DNA from 3 places in the Bradyrhizobium sp. CCBAU 11361 genome. Region 3 is predicted to be linked to each of the others. Evidence: predicted binding sites of a transcription regulator. Region 3 holds the regulator's gene; each other region holds the start of a gene.
The links. Region 3 encodes LexA, which represses DNA repair genes until DNA is damaged. Its sites were predicted from a motif close to TGTTCNNNNTGTGTTCNG; they were not measured.
Positions count from the first base shown of each region.

Region 1 (6,562 bases), on a different contig from region 3:
TCGACAAGCCGTCGCCGCTCGCGCGCGGCTTCGTCACCTATGGCACCGATTCCGGCCACGAATCCAAGCCGGGCGAGCCGCCGCAATTGTTCGCGCTCAATGACGAAGCCTTCGAGAACTTCGCCCATCGCGCCTACAAGAAGGTTCGCGACGTTGCCGTCGCGCTGATGCAGCGCGCCTACGGCAAGAAGCCCGAGAAGATGTACTTCATGGGCTCGTCCGAGGGCGGTCGCGAAGGCCTCACCATGGCGCAGCGTTATCCCGACGATTTCGACGGCATTTTCGCCCGCGTGCCCGTCATCAACTGGGTCGGCCTGCAGCATGCTGGCACGCGTTCGGGCCTCGTGACCATGGGCGACGGCTGGATCAACCCGGCGCAGGTGAAGCTGGTCGGCGATGCCGTGCGGGCGGCTTGCGACAAGGCCGACGGCTCCAACGATGCACTGGTGCAGGATCCCGTCACCTGCAAGGCGGCGTTCAAGGTCGAGACGCTGCGCTGCGCCAGCGGGAAGACGGGCGATCAGTGCTTGACCGATGTGCAGATCAAGGCGATCGACACGCTGCATGCGACCTACAAATTCCCGTTCGCGCTCGCCAACGGCCTCGACGACTATCCGGGCTGGGGCGTCTCGGGCGAAGACACGCCCGCGATCGGTCCGACCGGCGGCTGGGTCGCGTGGTGGCTCGGCACCGCGCCGCCCGCACAGCCGCCTGCGCCCAACAACGGCATCGCCTGGATCTACGGCGCTGGCGGCATTCAATACGTGTTCGCGCGCGATCCCAAGCTCGACGTCCCCACCTACAAGGTGGAGGAGCACAAGGCGCGGATACTCGAGGTCTCGAACCTCATGGACTCGACCAATCCCGACCTCAGTCGCTTTCGCGAGCGCAAGGGCAAGCTGATCATCCTTGAGCACATGGCCGACTATGCCCAAAGCCCCTATGCCGGCATCCGTTATTTCGAGAGCGTTGAGCGCCTGATGGGCTCGGCGACGACGGAGTTGTTCGCAAGGCTCTACACGGCGCCCGGCGTCGACCATGTCGGTTCCGGCGCGCCGGCCAATGTCGACATGCTGAGCGTGCTGGTCGACTGGGTCGAGAACGGCAAGGCGCCCCGCGATCTTGAGGTCAGCGAGCAGAAGGTCGAGGCGCCGTCCTTCGCGGCCGTCCGCACGCTGCCGTTGTGTCGCTGGCCGGCCTGGCCGCATTACAAAGGCGGCCCGGTGACGGAAGCTGCGAGCTTCTTCTGCGCGCCGTAACGGTTCACCTCTCCCCGCAAGCGGGGCGAGGCAGACACGCTCCGCTCATCCCGCTGCCATCGCCTGCGCGCCTCCGAGCAACTGCGCATTGAGCCGGCCGCCGGAGAACAGCATGTCGTCGAGCGCCTCATCGATGTCGGCCGACACGACGGAATTGCCGCCGTCGCGCGCGAGGCTTGCTTGCGCCAGTCGTCGCCTCAATTCCTTGATGAACGCGCAACTCGTGCCCTCGCTGCGGCGGGCCGCTTCAGCGATGACCGCGTCCTCGTTCGGCAGTCCTCTGCCGTAAAGCCTGACCAGCTTGCCGCGGCCGATCTCATCAGGAAGGGGCACTTCGATGGCCTGATCGATGCGGCCCGGGCGACCGGCGAGGGCGCCTTCAAGGTCCTCCGGCCGGTTCGTGGTCAGGACGAATAGGATGTCCGCGTCCTCTTTCAGCCCGTCCATTTCGTTGAGCAACCTGTTCAGCATGGATTCTTCGCACGGTCCCATGTCATCGCGGTCGCGGGCGATGAGATCGACATCTTCGATCACGACCATCGATGGCTGGAGCAGCCGCGCCAGGCTCATATAGGCCCCGAGAAGACCGATCTGTTCGGCGGTAATGATCAGCGTCGTATGCCCGGGCAGATGTGTCGCAAGATAACGGATCGTGTGGGTCTTGCCGGTGCCCGGCGGCCCGTACAGCAAGATGCCCTTGCGCGTCGACTGACCGAGCCGGCGCAACTGTTCGCGGGTGTTGACGAAAGTCAGCACATTGCGATCGAGCAGCCGCAAGGTCTGCTCCGGCAGGATCACCTCGGTCCGTGAGACCGGCGGCAATCGGTGCACGGTGATGCCGCGCGAGCGCCCGCGATAGTCCGAGTCGGCATCGAGCGACAGGATCTTGCCGCGATAGGTCCGCGCGGTTTGCACGGCCTCTTCCAGTTCACTGAAGCATTGCTGGACGAGCTCTGCGCCCGCCGTGCCTGACGGCACCAGGATCTCGATCCGAATTCCGGGCTCGCGGCTGTATTCGCGGTGTGCGCACGGCAAAACCGCATAGCGGAGACTATCCTGCTCGCACAGCCATAGTCCGTTATCCAGACACTTGACCGGGCTCTTCTCGCCGACATCGACATCGGAATATTGTAGCGGCGCAATGGCGAGCGCATAGCGGCCGCTCTTGAGGAGCCGCGAAATCGACAACGTTTCGTAGCGTTGCTCTTCGTTCAGCCCGATCAACCGGATGGCCTTGCCGAAGAGCCGGTCCACCGCTGCTTGGACATCGACCCGCATGTGGCCGGGAAATTGGCGGATCGTGGTCACGAGTTTGCCGCGCGCGGTGCTGGCAAAGTGCCAATCAAGAACGTCGCAAGCAAAGTCGAAGCTCTCTTCTTGTTCGCTCGAGGGCCCGTCCGCTGCACGCATGCATTCGCTGCACAGCCAGACGGTGCGATTGCCGATCCGAACGTCCGTCTGTCCCTCGGGCTTGCCACACAGTTCGCAAGGAGTCTTGATCGCCTCAAGCGTGACCTGCAGTCGGTGGCCAGCCAGGCAGATGAATTGCTGCGCGGATTTGAAAAGGGCTTCGGCGACGGACTGCGGGTAGGGCCCGCAAACCGCCTTTTCCTTCTGCTCGATTTGAGTAATCAGCGCGGTCGCTTCACGCTCCGATTTGCCGAAAACCTGACGGAGCAGCTCCATCACGAATTGGTGTGGCGTATCGTCGTCATTATGAATTACGAGCTGGGTCGGCTGGTTCTCGCCACGCATACTATTCATCAGGAAAAGGTCTCCGGGACAATCTATGATTGAATAGAACGAATAGGGAACATAAAAAGAAGCGACCGTCAAGTGTGACGGCCGCGACAATTTGGTGGTTAGTTTTCGAAACTGTTAGTGCGCGCCGCCCCCGCCACCGGCCGCCTTCACCTTCCGCGTCAGCAGGACCGCGATCGCGGCGAGCACCAGCACGACGCCGATCACCGCAAAGGTGTCGGAATAGCCCATCACCAATGCCTGGCGCTTCACGGTCTTGCCGAGGGCGATGATGGCCTGCTCGCGCGCGGCATGGGGGTCGGGTACGCCGTGCGCGATGAAGTAGTCCGTCATCTGCGCGATGCGGGTGCGGACCTCCTCACGGCCGAGCGTGACCGACTGGCCGATGATGTTGGAGTGGAATTGTTCGCGCTTGGTGATGATGGTGGCGAGCGTCGCCGTACCGATCGCGCCGCCGAGATTGCGGAACATGTTGCTGATGCCGGAGGCCGCAGCTGCGTCTTGCGGCGCGATGCCGCCCGTCAGCACCGAGGTCAGCGGCGTCAGCACCATGGCCTGTCCCACGGCGCGCACGATGTTCGGGATCCAGAGCTGGTCGCCGGCATAGTCCGGCGACATCGCCGTGTTCATGAAGCAGCTGTAGGCGAAGATCAGAAGGCCGGTGATCGCGATGTAGCGCGTGTCGAAGCGCTGCATCAGCTTCGGGATCAGCGGGATCAGCACGAGTTGCGGCAGGCCGGTCCAGGCCAGCACATTGCCGATCTGCTCGGCATTGTAGCCCTGCGCCTGGCCGAGATAGGCCGGCAGGATGTAGACCGAGCCGAACAGCGCGAAGCCGACCATGGTCATCGCGAGCGTGCCGAAGCCGAAATTGCGCTGAGCGAGCAGGCGCAGCCGGATCAGCGGCTTTTCAATCGTGAGCTCGATCGTGACGAACAGCGTCAGGCTGACGGCCGCGATCACCGCGAGCTTGACGATGAAGGGCGAGGAGAACCAGTCGTCCTTGTTGCCTTCCTCCAGCACCGCTTGCAGCGCCGACAGTCCGATCGCCATGGTGACGATGCCGGCCCAGTCGCCTTCCTTCAGGAGGCCGAGCTGCATCTTCTGCTTCTCCAGCGTCAGATAGAGCGCCGCCACCATCACCGCGGTCGGGATCACGTTGACGAAGAAGATGGTGCGCCAGCCATAGGTCTCGGTGAGATAGCCGCCGATGGTCGGGCCGATCGCGGGGGCAAAGGTCACGGACAGCGCAAAGATCGCGAGCCCTACCGGCTGCTGCGGCTTCGGCAGCTTGGTCAGAACCAGCGTGAATGCCATCGGGATCAGCACGCCGCCGGCAAAGCCTTGCAGGCCGCGCATCGCGATCATCGACGGCAGATCATTGGTGAAGGCGCAGGCGACCGAGAACGAGGCGAACAGCGACGCGCTCGCGAGCATGTAGCGGCGGAACGAGAACACGCGGCTCAAATAGTCGGTCAGCGGGATCACGATGATCTCGCCGATCAGATACGACGTCGAGATCCAGGAGCCGTTGTCCGCGCCGGTGCCGATGCCGCCCTCGATGTTGAGCAGCGAGGCGTTGGTGATCTGGATGTTCAGGATCGCCATGAACGAGCCGATCATGGCAGCGAGCACGGCGATCCAGGTCGCGGCGCTCGCGCGATTCGGATCGGCGGCGGCGCGATCAGGCGTCGCGGCCGGTGTTGCTTGCGTCGAAATTGAGAGGCTGTTTGACATGGCACGACCCTCCGGAGACGAGCTTCGCTTTGGGCGCCGCGACCGCATTCGCGGTCGGCGCGGTCGAACGTGTTGCAATGGTCGGGACCACGGACATGCCGGGCCGGAGCGCAATCGCGGGGCCATGCGCGGCGTCTAGCGCGATCTTGACCGGGATACGTTGCACCACCTTGGTGAAATTGCCGGTGGCGTTGTCGGGCGGCAGCAGCGCGAATTCCTGGCCGCTGGCCGGTGCGATGGAATCGACGCGGCCGTGCACGATCTGGCCCGGGAACATGTCGACCTCGATGTCGACGGCCTGTCCCGCCTGCACGTGGGTGAGCTGCGTCTCCTTGAAATTGGCGACGACATAGGCGCCATCCGTCGGCACGATCGACATCAGCTGCGTGCCGGCCTGCACGAACTGGCCGACGCGCAAGGAACGGTTGCCGATCACGCCGTCGATCGGCGAGACGATCGTGGTGTAGCCGAGATTGAGCTCGGCCTGCTGCTGGATCGCGGCTGCGCGCGCGGCGGCGGCCGTGGCTTGCACGATCTCGGCCTTGAGCAGATCGATCTGCTTCTGTGCGGAGATGAGGTTGGCGTTGTCGCGAGCGATCGCGGCGTCCGCGCCGGCGTCGCGTGCTTGCGCCTGCTGCGCATTCTGCACGCTGCCATAGCCGGTTGCGGCAAGGTTGGTGTAGCGCGTGTTCTCCTGGCTCGCGAATGTCTTCGCGGCGGTGTCGACATCGATGGTCGCCCTGGCTGCGGCGATCACCGCCTGCTGAACCTCGAGCTGCGCTTCCTTGCTCGTCACCGTGGCACTTGCGGCGGCGACATCGGCCTTGGCCTGGTCGAGCGCGACGCGGAAGTCGCGGTCGTCGATCCGGGCCAGCACCTGGCCGGCCTTCACATGCTCGTTATCGGCGACCAGAACGCGATTGAGATAGCCGCTGACTTTCGGCGCGATGGTGGTGTTGTCGGCCTTCACATAGGCGTCATCGGTGGAGACGAGGTACTGGCCGACGGTCCAGTAGTCGTAGCCGTACCAGCTTGCGCCGGCCAGTGCGACGATCGCCGCACCCATCAGCAATGCCTTGCGAAGATTGAGCTTTTGGCGGCGGATTTGGGTCGGTGCGGCAGGCAGGACGCCCTCCAGCGCGGTTGCCGGAAGAGCGGTCTGGGCGGCGGCAGTCGGGGTGGTGTGGACGGTCATGGCCGGGTCCCCTGAATTAGGAAACTTGATAATTTCCAAAATGAGACTAGCTTCGGAATTGTCAATGGAATGACAGGCATCATGTAAAGACATGGCTCGAGCAGAATCGTCAGACGCAAAATCTTCGGGGGAGTGCCGCCCGCGTGGACGGCCGCAACTGCGCAGCGACGAGGAGACGAAGGGAATCGTCCTCGACGTTGCGCGGCAGGCCTTTGCCGGTGACGGCTATGCGGCGACCAGCACCGAGGAGCTGGCGCGCCGCGCCGGCATCTCGACCAAGACGCTTTATCGTCTGTTCCCCGGCAAGGCCGCGCTGTTCGAGGCGATGTGCGCCGACAGGCTCGAACGGCTGCTCTCCGCGGTCGATCTCCAGGCCAGCGACGAGGTCGACATCGAAACAGGCCTGCGCGCCGCGCTGCTGGCCTGCGCGGATCTTGCGCTCGATCCCGAAGTCGTGGCGTTGCAGCGCATGGTGCTGCAGGAGTCGGCCGCATTCCCGGAGCTCGCTGCCAACTTCTACAAGAACGGCATCGCCCGCACCGTCACGGCGCTGACTGGCTGGCTGCGCGCCCAGGTGAAGAAGAAGCGCATCGCGCTCGACGACGTCGAG
Region 1 is NZ_LBJZ01000196.1:163,798-170,359, reverse strand. It holds gene XI08_RS37625 (tannase/feruloyl esterase family alpha/beta hydrolase) at 1-1,259, shown strand, start outside; gene XI08_RS37620 (ATP-dependent Clp protease adaptor ClpS) at 1,305-3,014, opposite strand; gene XI08_RS37615 (DHA2 family efflux MFS transporter permease subunit) at 3,138-4,757, opposite strand; gene XI08_RS37610 (HlyD family secretion protein) at 4,705-5,952, opposite strand; gene XI08_RS37605 (TetR/AcrR family transcriptional regulator) at 6,044-6,562, shown strand, end outside.
Region 1: the regulator LexA is predicted to act here: its motif matches at 3,058-3,075, upstream of XI08_RS37620 (ATP-dependent Clp protease adaptor ClpS).

Region 2 (6,562 bases), on a different contig from region 3:
TCATTGCGCCGGCCCAGGCCGCGGAAAGCGCTGCGACTCCGCCGGGCTTCGGCGACCTCGTCGCCAGGGTCAAGCCTGCCGTCATCTCGGTGCGGGTCAAGATCGACCAGGACAACGACAAGAGCGCGATGCTGCAACAGAACCGGATGGATTCGGACGAGGACTCCCCGTTCGACCAGTTTTCGCGGCAGTTCGGCTTCCGCGGCCAGGGGGGCATGAACGGCATGCCGCGCCAGCGTCACCAGATGGTCACGGGCGAAGGCTCCGGTTTCTTCATCTCAGCCGACGGCTATGCCGTGACCAACAACCACGTCGTCGACCACGCCGAGTCCGTGCAGGTCACCATGGATGACGGAACGAGCTACACCGCGAAGGTGGTCGGCACCGATCCGAAAACCGATCTCGCGCTGATCAAGGTCGATGGCAAGAAGGATTTTCCCTTCGTCAAGTTCTCCGACCAGAAGCCGCGGATCGGCGACTGGGTGGTCGCGGTCGGCAATCCCTTCGGCCTCGGCGGCACCGTGACCGCCGGCATCGTCTCGGCCAGCGGCCGCGACATCGGCAACGGGCCCTATGACGACTTCATCCAGATCGACGCGCCCATCAACAAGGGCAATTCCGGCGGCCCGGCCTTCGACATGAACGGCAACGTGATCGGCGTGAACACCGCGATCTTCTCGCCGTCGGGCGGCTCGGTCGGCATCGGCTTCGACATTCCGGCCACGACCGCAAAGCTCGTCGTCGCGCAGTTGAAGGACAAGGGTGCGGTCACCCGCGGCTGGCTCGGCGTGCAGGTGCAGCCGGTGACGTCAGAGATCGCCGACAGCCTCGGCCTGAAGGAGGCGCGCGGCGCGATCGTCGACAATCCGCAGGACAATAGCCCGGCGGCAAAGGCCGGCATCGAGGCGGGCGACGTCATCACCGCCGTCAACGGTACCGCGATCAAGGACTCCCGCGATCTCGCCCGCACCATCGCCACGCTGGCGCCCGGTACGTCCGTGAAGCTCGACGTCTTCCACAAGGGTGCGAGCAAGACGGTGACCCTCGCGCTCGGCGAACTGCCGAACGAGCGGCAGGCCCAAGGAAGCGGAAAAGCCGACGAGGGCAAGGCGCAGCCGGGCAACGGGACGCCGCGCCTCGGGCTCAGCCTGGCGCCGGCCGGCGACGTGCAGGGCGCCGGCCAGAAGGGCGTCGTCGTCACCGAGGTCGATCCGCGAGGGCCGGCGGCGCAGCGCGGCATTCAGACCGGCGATGTCATCCTCAATGTCGGCGGCAAGCCCGTCGCCAATGTCGGCGACGTCCGCTCCGAGCTGGCGCAGGCCAAATCGTCCGGCAAGACCAGCGTGCTGTTGCAGGTCAAAAGTGCGGACGCGACCCGGTTTGTCGCGGTGCCACTCGCGTAAGTCGAGTTCTTCCAGCGCAAATCCAAAAAGGCGGCCTTCGGGCCGCCTTTTCTCGTTGGCATCCGAGATACCCACAGGCCGCCGATAACATTCTCGTCAACGGCAGCATTGGTGACAGGTTCGTCCGAAAAAGCCGCGTTCGCTCGTCAGAGTTCGAAATCGCGTGTCGCCTTGGCGGCAATGAAGGCGCCCAGGCGATTGCAAGAGTGGAACTTCGGACGTCCGGCCGTCTTGTGGAACCGGCGGTTCGTATTTGATCGGTGCCAACATGGATCGATTGAAGCTCTCGCTGAGACTTGCGCTGCTCGTGGCGCCGCTCGTGCTGTCGGCTGGAAGTGCCCTGGGGCGCGATGACGGCCGCTACGCCAATTCGCCGCTCAAGCCCTGGTTCGACAGCCTGCGCAGCCATCTCGGCCCGTGCTGCTCGGACGCCGACGGATTTGCCGTCTCCGATCCGGATTGGGAGTCGCATGACGGGCACTATCGCGTGCGCCTCGATGGGCAGTGGGTCGATGTGCCCGATGAAGCCGTCATCACCGAGCCGAACCGCGCCGGCCGCACCATGGTGTGGCCGGTGAAGACCGCGTTTGGCATCTCGATCCGCTGCTTCATGCCGGGCAGCATGATCTAGCGCCGATTGCCGCTATCGCTTGACGGATTTGCGTTTGGACGTTTTCTTGCTCGTCTTTTTCTTGGATGCCTTCCGCTTCGAGGCCTTCTTCGGGACCTTCTTGCCTTTCTTGCGCGCCTTCGACAGGCCGATTGCGATCGCCTGCTTGCGGCTCTTCACACGTCCGCCGCGACCACCGGGGCCGCTCTTTGCCGTGCCCTTCTTGTAGCGCCGCATTTCGCTTTCGACGTCGCTGCCGGCGCTGCGCGAGTAGCGGCGTTTCTTTGCCTTCCGTGCCATTCGGATTCTCCCTTGGCCGGGAGAAAACCCATTCGGCATAAGCATGGTTCCGAAAGCGCGCCCGCAACGTTCCGGATGCGCAATGCAGCCTGGCTAGAAGGAGTTCGCCAGTTCGATCTCCGCCTCGAGCACCTGGATGCGGCGCGCAGCTTCAGTGAAGGACAGATCGCGATCATATTGCGCGGGCTGATAGGCCTCCTCGCTGAGCCGCTTCAACCTCAGGCCCTGTGACCTCGTCATCTGCTCCGCGAGGAAAACCCTGGCGTCGTATTTACCTTGAACCTGCATCTGGCTTCTCCGTTCTGAAATGTGACTTGACTATATGTTCTTATTTTGTTCTAACAAGCCATGGACAACAGAATTAATGAAATTCGACGTAAGATCAGCGCCTTGAGGCTGGAAATGGCCGATGTCGAGGCGACCGTGCGCGGTCTCGTCGACCGCGATCGCGACTGCTCAGAAAAGGCCCTGGCGCAGATGGATCTGCGCCGGAAAATCAATCTGCTGATCGGCGAATGGAAGGCGGCTGGCGGTGGCGATGTCCTGCCGGATGTTCGCGATCGTGTACGTCTTCGTTCCCTCAAGAAAGCCGCGGGTCCCGTGCGCGCAATCGCGCGCCGCTGAGACATTTTGGGAGCGCGCCATGGAGGAAGACCCGGACACGTACCGGATCTTGAGACTGCGCGCCGAGATCCTCGAACTGGGGTCCGCGATCCGGCAATTGCAGCGCGAGGGTCTCGACGATGCTGCGGCCCAGCTTCTGATCGCACGCAAGCGGGCGCAGCTCGATCATCTCGTGAAGACGAACTCCGCGGGCAGTGGCCTGAACATCGCCGACATCCGGCGCAGCTAAGGCGTGCGCGGACGATGGCGTGAGAAGGATTGCACCGAACACCAAAGCAAGAAGGCCCCGCGATCGCGGGGCCTTCGATGAACGGCGGCGAGCCTACTTGGCGTTGGTCGTGCCCTTGTTGTTCGTCATGGTGCCGCCCTGGTCGGAGCCGGGACCGGAGCCGCCCTGACCGGAGGGATCGGCGCTCTTGGATTTCGTGTTGGCGCCCGTCGTCTGCGAGGACGACGTCGAGGATTCATGTTTCGCCTTGTGCGACTTCGCCTGCGCGGCGAACGGGGCGGCGGCGAGGCCGGTTGCCAACATCATGGCGAGGGCGAGCTTGGTCGTCTTCATGCGCGGGAACTCCCTGAGTTAAAATGACGCAGGCAGCCAACTGCCATCCCCCCGCGGAGTTCCCGACAAAGCAACTCCCAGGTTTCACGCGCGGTTCAAGATTCCTTGTCCTCGGCGATGATGAACACGATGCCTGTGAGCATCGCGCCGATTGCGAATGTCGTCACTAACGTGACGACGAAAACGGCAGCGGCCGAATCTCCGCCGTGTTTCAGCAAATTTGCGACCGGCGGGTTGGATAGAATGAGCGCGAGACCGAAGGCGAGGCCGAGCGCCGCGCCCATCATCGCATGCGTCATGATCGTGATGATGCCGGTAGGAGAGATCAGACTTGGCGACTTTTTCGGCGACTTTCTCGCACGCATGGAACCGACCTCGTTCATCCGTGCAACGCAGCCGGCGATTTCGGGTTCCATCGGCATGAACGATTTGTCACGTCGGGCTTCATCCGACGTTCATGCCGACCTTGCGACCATGGAAGCCGTCAACACGGGAACATTCGATATGGGTAAGGTTGTCTTTCTCTATCGCTCACTGGCCTATCGAAACGCGGCCGCCGATATGCTGCGCAAGGCGCGCAAGCTGCCGCGCGGTGCCGAGCGAAGCGCGGCCCGCCGCTATGCGATGGCGTTACGCGATCTCGCGCAAACGGAAGCCTGGCTCGAAGGGCGCATCGGCCATGAACCTCGGCCGGTGCGGCGCATGAAGGTCGCCGCGTCGGGTTAACCCGACGCGCGCTGGAGCGCGAGGACGGTGGTGGCGTCGAACTTGCCATGCGCGGCCGCGGTCGGGGTCTTCCGGGTCAACGGCACTTCCAGGCGGCACAACAGACCCTCGGCGCGCCAATCGAATTGCGCCTTTCCGCCGAGCTGGGACTCGACGCTCGCAAGCAGGCTCCGCGTGCCGAAGCCGCGAGATTTCGGCGTCCTCACCAGCGGACCGCCGGATTCCTCCCAGATCAGTGCGAGGTGGTCCTCCTCGACCTGCCAGCCGATCATGAGCCGGCCCGACCGCGTCGAGAGCGCGCCATACTTGGCCGAGTTGGTGAAAAGCTCGTGCAGCGCGAGAGCAAGCGTCTGGGCGGTTGCCGGCAGCAACTGAACCTCGGGCCCCGCCAGCTTGATCTGGCCGCCGAGCGAGTAGGGCGCGAGCTCCTCCTCGATCAGCTTCGAGAGCTCGGCACCCTGCCAGCTCGACAGCGACAGGATCGTATGCACGCGCGCCAGCGCGTTGATGCGCCCCTCGACGGCGTTGACATAGGCCTTGACCTCGTCGGCACGGGTGAGCCGCACGATCGATTGCGCCAGCGCCAGCGCATTCTTGGCGCGATGATCGACCTCCCGCGCCAGCAGATTTTGCCGCTCCTCGGCTCGCTTGCGCTCGGTGATGTCCACGGTGACACCGCTCACGCGCACCACGCGGCCGCTATTGTCGGCGGTGGCGGCAGCCGTGCCGACACACCAGCGCACATCGCCGTCGGGCCGCACAATGCGGAATTCCGTCTCATAGGCGCGTGTGCCCTTGCTGAATTCGGCGATCGCCTTGCGCAGTTGGTCGACGTCATCGGGATGCAACAGTGCCTGAACGTTGGCCGGATTGACCTCGAAGCTCTCCGGGCTCACGCCAAAGATGCGATACTGCCCCTCGTCCCACATCCAGTCGCCGCTGACCCAGTCCCAGTCCCATGATCCCATCTTGCCGGCGGCGATCGCCATACTGCGACGCTCTTCGCTCTCGCGCAGCTTTGCCGTGGAGTTCTCCAATTCCGCGGTGCGTGCACGGACCCGGTCTTCGAGATCCTGGTTCAGCCGTTCGAGCTCGCGGGTCTTCCGGTACAGCTCGGCAAACACCTTGACCTTGGCGCGCAGCACCTCTGGCACGACCGGCACCGGAACATAGTCGACCGCGCCCATCTCATAGCCGCGCAACCGGTCGATGTCGCTCACTTGAATGGCCGAGATGAAGATCATCGCCGTCTTCTGGAAGCGCGGATGCTCCCTGATCATCGCCGCGAGTTCGAAGCCGTCGAGCTCGGGCATGCAGACGTCGACCAGGATCACCGCGATCTCGGTCTTGAGCAGCACCTCCAGCGCCTCGCGGCCGGATGAGGCGATCACGAGGTTCTCGCCCAGTTCCTTCAAGATCACCTCGTAGGCGAGCAGCTTGGCCGGCTGGTCGTCGACGAGGAGGATGTTGACCTTTTCGTGGTCCATTCGCGCGTCCAGCTCAGCGGTGCAGCCACATGCGGATCGCAAGCAGCAATTGATCGGTGTTGACGGGCTTGGCGAGGTAGTCGGACGCGCCGGCTTCCAGGCATTTCTCGCGGTCGCCCTTCATTGCCTTGGCGGTCAACGCGATGATCGGCAGGCGCGCGAAGGCCGGATTTTCGCGGATCACGCCGATGGTCTGATAGCCATCCATCTGGGGCATCATGATGTCCATCAGCACGATGGCGATTTCCGGATTGGACTCGACCAGCGTCACCGCCTCGCGGCCGGTCGTCGCCGTCAGCACCTTCATGCCGCGCCGTTCCAGCACGCTCGACAGCGCGAAGATGTTCCGGGCGTCGTCGTCGACGAGCAGCGCGGTCTTGCCGATCAGGTCCTCGTCGGAACTGTTCAGTTTCTCCAGCATGCGCTGCTTCTCGACCGGCAGTTCCGTGATCACGCGGTGCAGGAACAATGCGGTCTCGTCGAGCAGGCGCTCGGGCGATTCCACCCCCTTGACCACGATGCTGCGCGCCATGGTGTGGAGCTCGGCATCTTCCTCCGCCGAGAGCTCGCGGCCGGTGAACACCACCACCGGAATGTTCGAAAGTGCTTCGTCGTGGCGGATCTGGTCCAGCACCTCGAAACCGCTCATGTCGGGCAGGCGCAGGTCCAGCACCACGCAATCGCAGGGCGCTTCGCGCAGCGTCGAGAGTGCGCCGGCGCCGGTGTCGGTCGTCACGATCTCGATGTCGTCGTGATGCAGGAGCTCGCGGATCGAGAGCCGCTCGGCCTCGTTGTCCTCGACGATCAGGAGCCGCTTGCGCCGCGGCCGCGCATATTCCTTGATCTGCGC
Region 2 is NZ_LBJZ01000194.1:58,438-64,999, forward strand. It holds gene XI08_RS34455 (Do family serine endopeptidase) at 1-1,403, shown strand, start outside; gene XI08_RS34460 (hypothetical protein) at 1,672-2,034, shown strand; gene XI08_RS34465 (DUF6496 domain-containing protein) at 2,047-2,313, opposite strand; gene XI08_RS34470 (DUF3072 domain-containing protein) at 2,407-2,601, opposite strand; gene XI08_RS34475 (hypothetical protein) at 2,716-2,937, shown strand; gene XI08_RS34480 (hypothetical protein) at 2,957-3,166, shown strand; gene XI08_RS34485 (hypothetical protein) at 3,260-3,499, opposite strand; gene XI08_RS34490 (hypothetical protein) at 3,595-3,864, opposite strand; gene XI08_RS34495 (hypothetical protein) at 3,797-4,225, shown strand; gene XI08_RS34500 (HWE histidine kinase domain-containing protein) at 4,222-5,712, opposite strand; gene XI08_RS34505 (HAMP domain-containing protein) at 5,726-6,562, opposite strand, start outside.
Region 2: the regulator LexA is predicted to act here: its motif matches at 2,637-2,654, upstream of XI08_RS34470 (DUF3072 domain-containing protein).

Region 3 (6,562 bases):
TGGCGATCCAGCTCGCTTCTCACAATACCATTCTGGTTTCTTCAAGGCCGGGCGGCCACGCCGGCGGATACACGGTAAAAATCCCTTCGCCCGGACCTAAACTTTTGGCAACGTTCCGAAACCGTTTCGCGCAATGCGGCAATCGGTCGACCGACCCACGCCTCGCAGCTATGCGATTTTAGGATGGTTTTGGAGAGCTGGACGGGTTAGGCGATGAAACAAGGCTTCAAATTCTCGGGAGGATAATAATGAACGAAGCACCCCGCATCCGGCCGGAAAGGAACGCCGAACTCGGCGCCAGCAGCGAGCCGTTCCAGAATCTGCACGAATTCATCCGGAAGGCGCGCGCCAACCTCAACCAGAATGCCTGGGACTATATCGTCGGCGCCGCCGAGACCGAGACCACGATGCGCCGCAACCGGATGGCGCTGGACGAGATCGCCTTCCGCCCGCGCGTGCTGCGCGACGTGCGCAAGGTCGATGGCTCCGTCGAGCAGTTCGGCCGCAGGATGCGCCTGCCGGTGGTGCTCGCGCCGGTCGGCGCGCTCGAGATCTTCGACCCGGATGGCGCCGCGAGCGTCGCCCGTGCCGCCGGCACCTTCGGTGCGGCACACATGCTGAGCTCGGTGTCCGAGCCCGGCCTGGAGAAGACCGCCGAGGCCGCTCCCGATGCGCTGCGCCTGTTCCAGCTCTATGTGCGCGGCGACGACGCCTACGTCGCCGATGTCGTCAGCCGGGCCGAAAAGCACGCCTACGCCGCCTTCTGCCTGACCGTCGACACCGCCCATTACAGCCGTCGCGAACGTGACATCGCCAAGCGCTACGTTCGCGAGAGCCGCCTGCGCGCCACCGGCGGCGAATTCCAGAAGGGCCTGGAGTGGCGGTCCGTGAAGATGATCAAGGACAAGTTCAAGATTCCGCTGATCCTCAAGGGTATTGCCACCGCCGAGGACGCGCTGATCGCGATCGATCACGGCGTCGAATGGATCTACGTCTCCAACCATGGCGGCCGCCAGCTCGATCACGGCCGTGGCGCCATGCATGTGCTGCCTGAGATCGTCGAGGCCGTGAAGGGCCGCGCCAAGATCATGGTCGATGGCGGCTTCGGCCGCGGCACCGACATCGTCAAGGCGATCGCGGCGGGCGCGGACCTCGTCGGCATCGGCCGGTTGCAATGCTGGGCGCTGGCGGCGGCCGGCGAAGCCGGCGTGACGCGGATGCTGGAGCTTCTGGAGGACGAGGTGCTGCGCTGCCTCGGCCTGTTGGGCGCCACCTCGTTCGCCGAGGTCAACAAGTCCTGCCTGCATCAGGCGACCGCAACGAATGCGCCGAGCGTGTTCAGCGCGTTCCCGCTGTTCGACCACGAACCTTACCGATACTGATCTGAAAGGATGCAATGACCTCGCTCTCTCCCGGCAGCGCGGATGCGCTTTTGTTCGATCTCGGGCGTGTCGTGCTCGACATCGATTTCTCGAAGGCGATCGCCTGCTGGGCGGGACATGCCGGCTGCAAGCCGGAGGCGATCGTTGCCCGCTATGTGCGCGACAGCGAGGCCTATCGGCTGCACGAGGTCGGCAAGATCAGCGACGAGGACTATTTCGCCTCGCTGCGCGCCTCGCTCGGGATCGGCATCTCGGATGCGCAATTCCTCGAGGGCTGGAACGCGATCTTCGCGGGCGAGATGCCTGATATCGCGGAGTTGTTGCCGCGCGCGGCGAAGCGCATGCCGCTCTACGCCTTCTCCAACACCAACCGGCCGCATGTCGACCATTTCTCGAAGGAATATGCCGGCCTGCTCGGCCATTTCCGCGAGCTTTATCTGTCGTCCAGCATCGGCCTGCGCAAGCCGGACGCAGCGGCATTCGACCATGTCGTGGCGGCCATCGGCGTGCCCGCCAGGCGCATCGTGTTCTTCGACGACCTCGCCGAAAACGTCGAGGGCGCGCGGGCGCGCGGATTGACCGCGGTGCATGTGACCTCGCCCCGCGATGTCGGCGATGCGCTCAAAGCGCTGGGAATCTGATCGAGATACAGCGGCCTGCGGGTGAAACCGGGGAGTTCCCCGGAACCGATTTGGCCAGAGATCAGGAACCAAATCGCTTTGTACATTTTTATACAGAGTTCCGGGAACGGAATGCCCGCTTCCGGACTCTTGAGTCCGTTGGGACTTCTACGGACGGACGCATCATCGTGTTGGGCAAGACCTACCTCACCAAGCAGGCCTCTCTCCTGCTCGAATTCGCCAGAACGACGTCGGATTCTGACCTTTCCGCCAAGCTGATCAGCAAGGCCGCCGACCTGAAATCCCGGGCCGATCCGCTGCCCGACAAGGATCAAGGGCCCAAAGCTCCCGACGTGGCGCCGGACGCCCGTCCGGACCAGCAAACCGGTCGTTGACCGATGCTGGCCGTGGCTCTCGTCATTGTCGTCTTTGCCATGGCCACACTCGTACCGGTCTTTCTGATCGTCCGGACCATGCCGCGCCGCACTTTGCGTTCTCCATAGAAGGGCGGCCGAGCGACAGGATGAATTATCCCGCTTCGTCGCTGTTTTGCCTCTGCGCCCGCACTCGGATAGAACGTTCCCCGTTCATTCGCCCGAACGTGCCCAGCAGGAGTCTTCCCCGTGGCCTTGATGCCGGTTTCTGACGCGCTCGCCGCGGTGCTGGCCGGCGTGAAGCCGCTGCCTGAAGAGATGATTCCACTCGACGAAGCCTACCACCACGTGCTCGCGCGCGACGTCGCGGCGCGGCGTACCCAGCCGCCGGAGGCGATGTCGGCGATGGACGGTTACGCCGTGCGCGCGGCCGATGCGGCCAAGGTCGACGCACAGCTCACCGTGATCGGCGAGGTCGCGGCGGGCGGCCGGCCGTTCGCGGGAGCAGTCGGCGCCGGCGAAGCGGTGCGAATCTTCACCGGCGGCGTCGTTCCCGCTGGCGCGGACGCGGTCGTGATCCAGGAGGACACGGTCGCCGAGGGCAAGCGCATCACGATCAAGGAAGCCGCTATCGCCGGTCGGCACATCCGCCCCGCCGGCGTCGACTTCCGCGAGGGCGACGTGCTCCTGCGCATGGGAACCCGGCTCACCGAGCGCGACCTCGCACTCGCCGCCGGGATGAATCACCCGCACCTCCCCGTCCGCCGCCGTCCGAAGGTCGCGATCCTCGCCACCGGCGACGAGCTGGTGATGCCGGGCATCAGCCCGGGTCCCGGCCAGATCGTCTATTCCAACGGCTACGCCCTGCACGCGCTCGCCCGCCAGGAGGGCGCAGATACCGTCGATCTCGGTGTTGCCGCTGATACGCTGGAGGCCACCACCGCCGGCATCCGCCGTGCCCGCGAGAGCGGCGCCGATGTCCTGATTACGACCGGCGGCGCCTCGGTCGGCGACCACGATCTGGTCCAGCAGGCGCTGAGGGACGAAGGCATCGCGATGGCGTTCTGGAAGATCGCGATGCGGCCGGGCAAGCCGATGATGCACGGCCGGTTAGGAGCGATGGGTGTGATCGGCCTGCCCGGCAATCCCGTGTCGTCCTATGTGTGCGCCTTCCTGTTCATGGTGCCGTTGATTCGCGCTCTGTCGGGCCGCGCGGTGATTCATCATCGTCGCGAGCGCGCCGTGCTCGGCCGCGAGGTCGGTGCCAATGACCAGCGCGAAGATTACCTGCGCGCACGCCTGGAGCGGCGCGACGACGGCACGCTTGTCGCCCTTCCCGTCAATCATCAGGATTCCTCGCTGCTTGCGAATCTCGCTGCGGCACAGGCACTTCTCGTGCGCGCGCCGTTCGCGCCCAAGGCCGAGGCCGGCACGCCTTGCGAGGTGCTGCGACTGCCCGCCTGAACCCGCAGGTCGTGCGCGTTCCGCGAACTTTGTCGCGTTCACGGTAAATTAAGCAGTTGCGGAACACATATCGAACATATAGTGTCCGTTCATGATTTGTTTCGAGCATCTAGCGGCTCGCCGCTGAATTCACCGTCTCGGAATCGAACGACATCAACCGGGGGATTTGGTCGAGATGTTAACGCGCAAACAATACGAGCTTCTGCGATTCATCAGCGAGCGTTTGAAGGAAAGCGGCGTGCCGCCCTCCTTCGACGAGATGAAGGACGCGCTCGACCTGCGCTCGAAGTCAGGCATCCATCGCCTGATCACCGCACTGGAGGAGCGCGGCTTCATCCGGCGTCTGCCCAACCGGGCCCGCGCGATCGAGGTGATCAAGCTGCCCGAGCTCCAGGCCGCCGCCGGCAACCGGCGTGGCTTCACGCCGAGCGTCATCGAGGGCAATCTCGGCAAGGTGCGAGCGAGCTCCAGCGCCTCCGTGGACGAGGGCGAACGCCCCGTTGCGGTGCCGGTGATGGGCCGCATCGCGGCCGGCACGCCGATCGAAGCGCTGCAGACCCGCAGCCACACCATCAGCGTACCGCCTGACATGCTCGGGTCGGGCGAGCACTACGCGCTCGAAGTGCGCGGCGACTCGATGGTCGAAGCCGGCATCCTCGACGGCGACATGGCGCTGATCCAGCGCAACGAGAGCGCCGACACCGGCGACATCGTGGTGGCGCTGATCGACGACGAGGAAGCGACGCTGAAGCGCTTTCGCCGCCGCGGTGCCTCGATCGCGCTCGAGCCCGCCAATGCGGCCTATGAGGTCCGCATCCTGCCGCCCAACCGGGTGAAGATTCAGGGCAAGCTGATCGGCCTTTACCGCAAGTACTGAGCGCGCTCCGCCGGTTGGCGACCCGCGCGTTGACGATTGGAGCGGACGATTGTCCGCTCCGGCTGGATAGTCTTTCTGGTTTTGCACAGATTATCCGGCCCCTCTCCAGCGGTACATCCTCGGGCACGCCGCACGAAGCCCTCATCGCTTCGCGACGCTGGAGATCGAGGAGACCATCATGCGCAAGATCGTTTTGAGCGCCGTCACGATCACGCTGATCGCAGCATCAGCGTCGCAAGCCTTCGCCGCACAGTCACACCATGTCCGCAAGGCAGCGCAGACGACGACGAGCGAGCAATTGCGCAATGCCCGCAACGCCGTCGCGAAGCCGTCGCAACCCGCTGGCAATATTCGGGCTGGTCGGCACCTGCTGGTCGCTGACGGGGACGCACGCCAAATGCACAGAAGCGGACTTTGTTCCTCGTGCATTTGAAAAAGATATTGTGATGGCAGCCTGCGGATCTAAGTCGCAGATTTGCCTACAACCGAGAAGACGCTAACATGCTTCCACTCTGATAGGGGCTAGTGCCTCCGAAGGAGGCGCGGGTCGCTATCCCTGAATGAGGAGCACCCGATGTGTGACTACAGTCTGCATGCCGTCGCGACGCGTCCCGCAGAAGTCGGCGAGACGATCGTCACGACCACTTTCCGAGGCACCTCGACGCGCGGCTTCGCCTCTGAAGCCGACATGTCCGTCGCGGTCTGCCTGCTGCCGGGGACGGAGCTCGCCTTCGCCGACAACGTCCGCTACGACAATCGCTGGATCTGGACGCGCACCATCAACTCCCGCGTCGGCAAGTTCGGCAAGATCGATCCGCACATTCCCGATCGCCATCACGACGCGATCGAATTCCCCGACGGCAAATACGTACTGGTGACGCAGCTCGTCGAAGGCCAGCGCGCGACCGTGCTGCAGTTGCCGGTGACCCAGCCCGTCGGCGAGCGCGAGCACAAGCCGCAGGTCATCGCCGATGGTCGGCCGACCATCACCCGCCTGCCGATCGGCTGAGGCAGCTCCCCCGGCTCACGGGTCGGGGCCAGCATCGAAATCGCCATCGCCGGCCGTGGCCGGCGACGTGGTGCGGTTTGCGTCCTGAGAATCCAATCCGCGGAGATCCCCCGCGCCTCCCCGTCGCACGAAGTTTGCGCGGCTCTGCCTGAATTTTGAACGTCCACTCCGCGGCCAGATCGCCGATGCTGTCACTGGCTTGAGGCGGCGGACACGGTCGATGAAAACCTTCATTCGCGTCGTTGAACTCTGGGTGCCGGACCGGACGCGCATGCGGCTGGAATTCGGCGGCGGCCTCTATGGCGAAGGGCTGTCCGCGTTCAAGGCCGTGAGCGAGAATTTGCGTTTCGGATACGACGAGGGCCTTCCCGGCAAGGCCTGGGCCAGCGGCCATCCCGTGATCCTCACCAAATTCGCCAACTCCTATTTCAAGCGGACCGATCAGGCGCTCGCGGCCGGCCTCACATGCGGCGTGGCGGTGCCGGTGTTTTCAGGCGAATTCTTGCAGGCCGTCATGGTGCTGTTCTGCGGCGACGACGAGGCGCATGTCGGCGCGATCGAGCTCTGGCACAATGACCCCGATATCTCCCACGAGATGGGGCTCGTCGACGGCTACTATGGCACCGCCGACATGTTCGAGTTCAACTCCCGCCACACCAGGTTTCCCCGCGGCTTCGGCCTGCCCGGACGCACCTGGAAAGCGGGCCTGCCGCTGATCATCAAGGACCTGCACAACGCCAGGAGTTTTCTGCGCTGGGAAGACGCCGCCGAGGTCGGCATCAATCTCGGCGTCGGCGTGCCCTATCGGACCGGCGTCGACCAGACCTGGGTGCTGA
Region 3 is NZ_LBJZ01000195.1:231,524-238,085, forward strand. It holds gene XI08_RS36630 (alpha-hydroxy acid oxidase) at 249-1,382, shown strand; gene XI08_RS36635 (HAD family hydrolase) at 1,397-2,023, shown strand; gene XI08_RS36640 (hypothetical protein) at 2,191-2,397, shown strand; gene XI08_RS36645 (molybdopterin molybdotransferase MoeA) at 2,626-3,840, shown strand; gene lexA (transcriptional repressor LexA) at 4,016-4,717, shown strand; gene XI08_RS36655 (hypothetical protein) at 4,896-5,150, shown strand; gene XI08_RS36660 (hypothetical protein) at 5,292-5,726, shown strand; gene XI08_RS36665 (GAF domain-containing protein) at 5,947-6,562, shown strand, end outside.